One region of the Verrucosispora sp. ts21 genome, then DNA from elsewhere that is predicted to be linked to it. Evidence: riboswitches for the same ligand, from Rfam matches in the RefSeq annotation. Region 1 holds a riboswitch; the other holds the start of a gene.
What was found. A riboswitch is a leader RNA that binds a small molecule or an ion and turns the genes downstream of it on or off. The one in region 1 is predicted to bind S-adenosylmethionine.

Region 1 (3,370 bases):
CCCCGCCTCTTCATTCCCAATCGGTCCGACCTGCTGCGCGCCTTCGCGCCGAAGGCCGCGGCGCTGTGGGCGCTGCTACTTCTGTTCGGCCTCGTGGCAGGGTGGATCCTGGCCGGCCGGATGCTCGCCCCGCTGACTCGCCTCACCGATGCCACCCGCAGGGCCGCCGACGGATCGCTCTCCCACCGGATCCGGTTGCCGGGCCGCCAGGACGAGTTCCGCGAACTCGCCGACACATTCGACACCATGCTCGCCCGCCTTGAAACACACGTCGCGCAGCAGCGCAGATTCGCCGCCAATGCCTCACACGAACTACGCACCCCACTGTCGATCACGCAGACACTTCTCGACGTGGCACGTACCGATCGGCACCGCGACCTCGGCGAGATCATCGATCGCCTGCACGCCGTCAACTGCCGGGCCATCAAACTCACCGAGGCATTGCTTCTGTTCAGTCGTGCCAACGAAAAGTCATTCACCCGCGAACGCCTCGACCTTTCCCTGCTCGCGGAAGAGGCTGCCGAAACGCTCCTGCCGCTTGCCGAGAAACGCGGCCTGACCATTCAGTCGCGGGCCGATCTTGCCCCGGTCCTGGGCTCCCACCCGCTGCTGTTGCAGATGACGACGAACCTCCTGCACAACGCGATCATTCACAACACCGCCGATCAGGGCACCGTGTGGATCACGACAAGTGTCGCGCCCGGGGCTGTGCTGCTCACCGTCGAGAACACCGGCGAACGACTCACCCCACACCTGGTTTCCACGCTGGTGGAGCCGTTCCAGCGCGGCACCGAACGGGTCCGTGCGGAGCACGCCGGTGTCGGCCTCGGCCTGGCCATCGTCACGAGCATCGTCCAGGCACACGACGGTGCCCTCACCCTCGCCCCCCGCCCCACCGGCGGGCTCCACGTCACGGTGCGCCTACCTGCCGCACCACCGGAGATGACCAGAGCGTGAGGGCCGTCATACCGGGTGGACGCCGACCCATCCCCTGCTGCTAGCCTCGGCCGCAGGTCATGAGTGCCAGCGTGAAGCCCCGGCTTGCTGGCCGGCAACCCTCGTCCGCGCAGGGGTGCCCCGGGTGAGGACCAGGCACCGGTGCAACCACCGGTGCAAGCGTGGCCTGGTTTCCAGGTCATCACGACCTCGAGGGAGACCCATGTCGTACCGCAGTCGATCCGCTCCCGTGGCGGCCTGCCTCGATCTGACCCAACGTCGGCACGTCGACATGATGCGGGTCTGTAGCGCCGCGTGTAGCTGACCGCGTCGCTGCCGGTCGCCGAGCCTGCGGGCCTCGGCATCTCCCCCTCTGCCATCGGTTCATCCCAGCGGTCCGTCCCACGGCGGACCGTCGGTGCGGCACGTCCGTGCCCGCCGTCGTTCATCCAGGAGACACCTGTGCGATTCGTTCCTGCCCTGACCCGGGCCGCCGCCGTCGGCGTCGCCGCAGTCCTCGCCGCCGTCACGCTTACCGCCTGCGGCTCGGACTCGGCCGGCGAGGCCGACAACCCGTACAACCTGCTCCAGCCGGGCGTGCTGCGGGCCGGCACCCTCACCGACGCGCCGCCGAACGTGTACCTCAAGGACGGCAAGTTCACCGGGTTCGACAACGACCTGCTTGTCGCCGCCGCCGACAAGCTCGGACTGAAGGTCGAGTTCGTCGGCACCGACTTCTCCGGCCTGCTGGCCCAGGTCAACAACCGCAAGTTCGACATCGGCAGCTCCTCGATCACCATCACCGAGGCGCGGAAGAAGACAGTCGACTTCGGCAACGGCTACGACTTCGGCTACCTCGGCCTCAACGTGCCCGCCGGTTCGACGCTGAGCAGCTTCGACGAGCTGCCCGGCAAGCGGGTGGTGGTCGTGCAGGGCACCGTCCAGGACGACTACGCCACCACCAAGGGCCTCGACCCGGTGCGGGTGCCCGACTACAACGGCGCGCTCAACCAGCTCAAGGCGGGCACCGCGGACGCCTGGATCTCCCCGGCCGAGATCGGTGAGAAGACCGCCGCGGACAGCGGCGGCAAGATCGAGGTGGCGGCGAAGGAACTCAGCCCGGCCCCGACGGCGTACGCCTTCGCCAAGGGCAACGACGCGCTGCGCGAGGCGCTGAACAAGGCCCTCGACGAGGTCATCGCCGACGGCACCTGGACCCGGCTCAGCGAGCAGTACTACCCGGGTCGGGCGATCCCGGCCGACTTCACCCCGGGCAGCGGCACCGTGACCGTCCCGTCGGCTTCCTGACGGCGAGTAGGAACGAGCAGGGCGGAGGTTGACCCGTGGATCCGTTGCGCACCCTGTGGGAGACGTTCTTCGACTGGGAGTCGATGCGCGAGGCGCTACCCGAGATGATCACTGTCGGGTTGCCGAACACGCTGATCCTGGCGGTCACCGCCGCCCTGCTCGGCTCGGCGCTGGGCATCGTGCTGGCCGTCGCGGGCATCTCGCGGACCCGCTGGCTGCGGTGGCCGGCGCGGGTCTACACCGACGTGTTCCGTGGCCTGCCAGCCGCGGCGACGATCCTGTTGATCGGGGTCGGCCTGGCCCCGCTCGGCATGCAGGTGTGGGGGCCCAACCCGTACCCGCTGGGCATCCTGGCGCTGTCGCTGATCGCGTCGGCGTACATCGGGGAGATCTTCCGCTCCGGCATCCAGTCGGTGGAGGCCACCCAGCTGGAGGCGGCCCGGGCGCTCGGCTTCTCCTGGGGCGAGGCGATGCGCCGGGTGATCATTCCGCAGGGCATCCGGCGGATCCTGCCGGCCTGGGTGAACCAGCTGATCGCCCTGATCAAGGACTCCAGCCTGGTCTACTTCCTCGGCCTGCTGGCCAGCCAGCGGGAGCTGTTCCGGATCGGGCAGGACTACGCCGCCAACACCGGCAACCAGTCGGCGTTGCTGCTGGCCGGGCTCTTCTACCTGGCGCTGACGGTCCCGCTGACCCACGTCGTCAACTGGATCGACGGGCGACTGCGACACGGCCGACCGGCCACCGGCCCGGCCGACGACGACCCCGACGACCTCGACCTGGCGCTGCCCGGCGCCGCCGGAGGGAACCAACGATGAGCGACTCGGTCAGTCTGAGCCTGCGCGACGTGCACCTGGCCTTCGGGCGTCACCAGGTGCTGCGCGGGGTGGACCTGGACGTGGCCCGGGGCGCGACGGCCTGCGTGATCGGCCCCTCCGGGTCGGGCAAGTCGACCCTGCTGCGTACGGTCAACCGGTTGTTGGAACCGGACCGCGGCGACGTGCTGCTGGACGGACGCAGCGTGCTGCGCGACGACCCGGACGCCCTGCGGCAGCGGGTCGGCATGGTGTTCCAGCAGTTCAATCTCTTCCCGCACATGAGCGTGCTGCGCAACATCACCCTCGCG
Region 2 (3,370 bases), on a different contig from region 1:
TCGCGCCGACGGTGGTCGCGAAGGCGGTTGCCGGCGAGGGGCGGTCCGGCTGTCCGGGCAGGTGCGCGGGGCTCATCGTGCTCACCCGTACACGTCCCCGCTCGCGCAGCACGTCGAGGCCCCGGTCGAGCAGCGCGCGCCCCACCCCCCGGCGACGGTACGCCGGATGCACGACCAGGTCGGCGGAGGCGTTCTCGGTGTTGTCCAGCTGCGGCAGGTCGAGCAGCAGATAGCCGGCGGGCGCACCGTCGACGTGGGCCAGCAGGTGCACCGCCACGTCGCCGGGCATCGGGTGCCGGATCATGCCGAAGAACCGTTGCCGACAGCTGGGCAGGTCGGGCACGTCCACCGCCCAGGCGGCGGTGTCGATCTCGTACGCCTGCTCGATGGCGGTGTCGTCGCCGGCACCGAAGGGCGCGATGGTGAGGGTCATGTCGGCAGCCTGCGCGAGGAAAAGACGAACGGGCCAGCGAATTTTCGCTGGCCCGTTCGGACGTTGGTCGGGAGGGTCGATCGCACAACGCCTCCGGCGTTGGGTCGTACAGACTGAAAGTCTACGGCGATACGCCCTCCCGCACGGAGCATCTTCCGCTGTGCGGTTCTTGCCGTCAAGTCCCCGTCGGCGTGTTTTCCGCATTCCTGAAGAAACGTGAATACACTTCGATCACCGGCGATTCCGCTTGATCATTTACCGCTGGTCACGGCATTTCCGCTGATCATGTGCCCGGTCGACTCAGCCGAGCAGGCCGGCATCGCGGGCGGCCCGCAACGACGGCTTGATCCGATGGGTCGGCCCCACCTCGCCGGCCACCGCGTCGAGGGTCTTGAGCCCTTCGCCGGTGTTGAACACCACCGTCTCGGCGGTCGGATCCAACCTGCCGGACTCGACAAGCTTGCGCAGCACCGCCACTGTCACGCCACCGGCCGTCTCGGCGAAGACCCCTGTGGTACGCGCCAACAGCCGCACTCCGGCGCGGATCTCGTCGTCGTCGGCGTACTCCATCCAGCCGCCGGTGCGGCGTACCGCCTCCAGCGCGTACAGACCGGCGGCCGGGTCGCCGATGTTCAGGGACTTGGCGATGCCGGTCGGCTTGACCGGGGTGATGACGTCGCTGTCGGCGTGCAGGGCGGTGGCGATCGGGTTGCAGCCGGCCGACTGCGCGCCGAACACCTTCCAACCGCCCGCAGGCGCCTCGACCAGCCCGATCTCGACCAGCTCGGTGAATGCCTTGTCAATCTTGGTGAGCAGTTCGCCGGAGGCCATCGGGATGACCACCTGGGCGGGAATCCGCCAACCGAGTTGTTCGGCCACCTCGTAGCCGAGCGTCTTGGAACCCTCCGCGTAGTACGGCCGGACATTGACGTTGACGAAGGCGGTGTCCTCGAACTCGTCAGTCTCCACCAGCTCACCGCAGAGCCGGTTCACGTCGTCGTACGAGCCGTCGATGGCGACCAGGTCGCCGCCGTAGACGGCGGTGGTCACCACCTTGCCCTGTTCCAGGTCGCTGGGGATGAAGACCACCGAGGGGGTGCCGACCCGGGCGGCGTGCGCGGCGACCGAGTTGGCCAGGTTGCCGGTGGAGGCGCAGGCGAACCGGGAGAAGCCGAGCGCCCGGGCGGCGGTCAGCGCCACCGACACCACGCGGTCCTTGAACGAGTGGGTGGGGTTGGCGCTGTCGTCCTTGACCCACAGCGGGGCGGTGATGCCCAACTCGGCGGCGAGCCGGTCGGCGGCGACAAGTGGGGTGAACCCCGGTTCCAGGGTGACCCGGGTGGCCGGGTCCTGACCGGCGGGCAGCAGGGCGGCGTACCGCCAGATGTTGCGCGGGCCGGCCTCGATCTGCTCCCGGGTGACGGCAGCGAGGGCGGCCGGGTCGTAGTCGACCTCCAGCGGGCCGAAACACTCGTAACAGGCGTGCTGGGCGGCGAGGGGGTAGCGGGCCGAACAGGCGCGACAGACCAGAGCGCGGGCCGGGCTGGTGGCGGTGTTGATGCCGGAGGGGGCGAGCGTCGACGTCATGCCGAAGTCCTCTCATCTTCCCCCGCATCGCACTCTGCGGCGGGGACGGAATTGGCACCTGCCCCGCCGGACGCTCAACGATGAGCGCGCGAGGTGGTTGCCGGGGCGTCGTCGGGCCGTATCCCTCAGCCCCTCTGGATGAGGTATGCAGTTGTGCTGCCGATTCTAGGCAGTAGCGCCGCCGCCGTCGCCTGGCTGTCCCAGCTTGTGAGCGAAATCGCCGATTGGTCCGCAGGTCACGCTCATTCCTGGATCGAGTGGCATCAGTGCCGCCGAAGCACCACCCGATCCAGGTCCGAGCATGATCGCGACTCTCGCGAGGGAGGGTCAGGCCGGCACGGAGCTGCGCGCGTCGGCGTCGAGAGCGAGTTGCCGCCCGCCGCGCTGCCCGAACAGGTTGTCCAGCGCCCAGCTTCCCGGGCCGAGGATCGCGACAAGCAGGAACGACCAGCAGAACAACACGGACAACTCGCCCTGGTTGCGCATCGGCAGCAGCGCCTCGGGCTGGTGGACCATGAAGTACGCGTACGCCATCGAGCCCGAAGCCAGCAGCGCGGCGGGACGGGTGAAAAGGCCGACAAGCACCAGCGCACCACAGAGCGCCTGGATCAGTGCGGCCCACCAGCCCGGCCACTGGCCGAGCGGCACAGGTTCACCGCTGCCCCGGTTACCACCGAAGATGCCGAACAACGAGGCCAGGCCGTGACAGAGAAACAGCAGGCCGACAACCATGCGGAACAGGGACAGTGCCGGCCCGCCGAACCGGTCGATACGCATTCGGATACCTCCGTAGTAGATCCGATGAGGGGATCCAGAATGCGAGATGTATAGATAGTTGTCGATGCAATCTCTGACTGTGGGAACGCTCCCAGACCATGCTAGCGGCTGAAACTTCCGGGCGCTGTCCCGTCACTCAGCGTCCAACCGGTTCGCGGAAGGCTCGCGCCACGGGAATCCCCTTACTGAGGCGGGTGTGCTCCTCGATCACGAATCCGGGACGTCAGGACCACGCGTGGTATCGGGCGATGTGACGATGTCCCGATGCGCGGGACACGTATGACATCTCCAGCAACGACCGCCCGGCGCCGGACCCGGCCGTATCGCCGCCCGGTCGGGGCGCTCGCGACGCTGGCCCTGCTCGTCGGGTGCGCCCCGACCCCCGACGCCGGGGACAGCGCCGCCGGCGCGACCGACACCCCACCACCGGTCGCCACCCCGTCGACGGGTACGCCGCCGACCGCCGACACCGCCGCACCAGGCCCCTGTCCGGCCGAGGGCGTACGGATCAGCTCCCTCGGGGTGAGCGCGGCCATGGGCCTGCGGGCGATGAGCCTGGAACTGGTCAACTGC

Region 2: another riboswitch for S-adenosylmethionine. It lies ahead of thrC (threonine synthase); the one in region 1 lies ahead of C1A38_RS21495 (ABC transporter substrate-binding protein).

The regions. Positions count from the first base shown of each region.
Region 1 is NZ_PNOZ01000053.1:10,671-14,040, forward strand. It holds gene C1A38_RS21490 (sensor histidine kinase) at 1-957, shown strand, start outside; SAM riboswitch class IV at 1,013-1,125, shown strand; gene C1A38_RS21495 (ABC transporter substrate-binding protein) at 1,399-2,244, shown strand; gene C1A38_RS21500 (amino acid ABC transporter permease) at 2,280-3,062, shown strand; gene C1A38_RS21505 (amino acid ABC transporter ATP-binding protein) at 3,059-3,370, shown strand, end outside.
Region 2 is NZ_PNOZ01000002.1:3,457-6,826, forward strand. It holds gene C1A38_RS00765 (GNAT family N-acetyltransferase) at 1-433, opposite strand, end outside; gene thrC (threonine synthase) at 734-2,020, opposite strand; SAM riboswitch class I at 2,030-2,165, opposite strand; gene C1A38_RS00775 (DoxX family protein) at 2,348-2,797, opposite strand; gene C1A38_RS00780 (DUF4232 domain-containing protein) at 3,062-3,370, shown strand, end outside.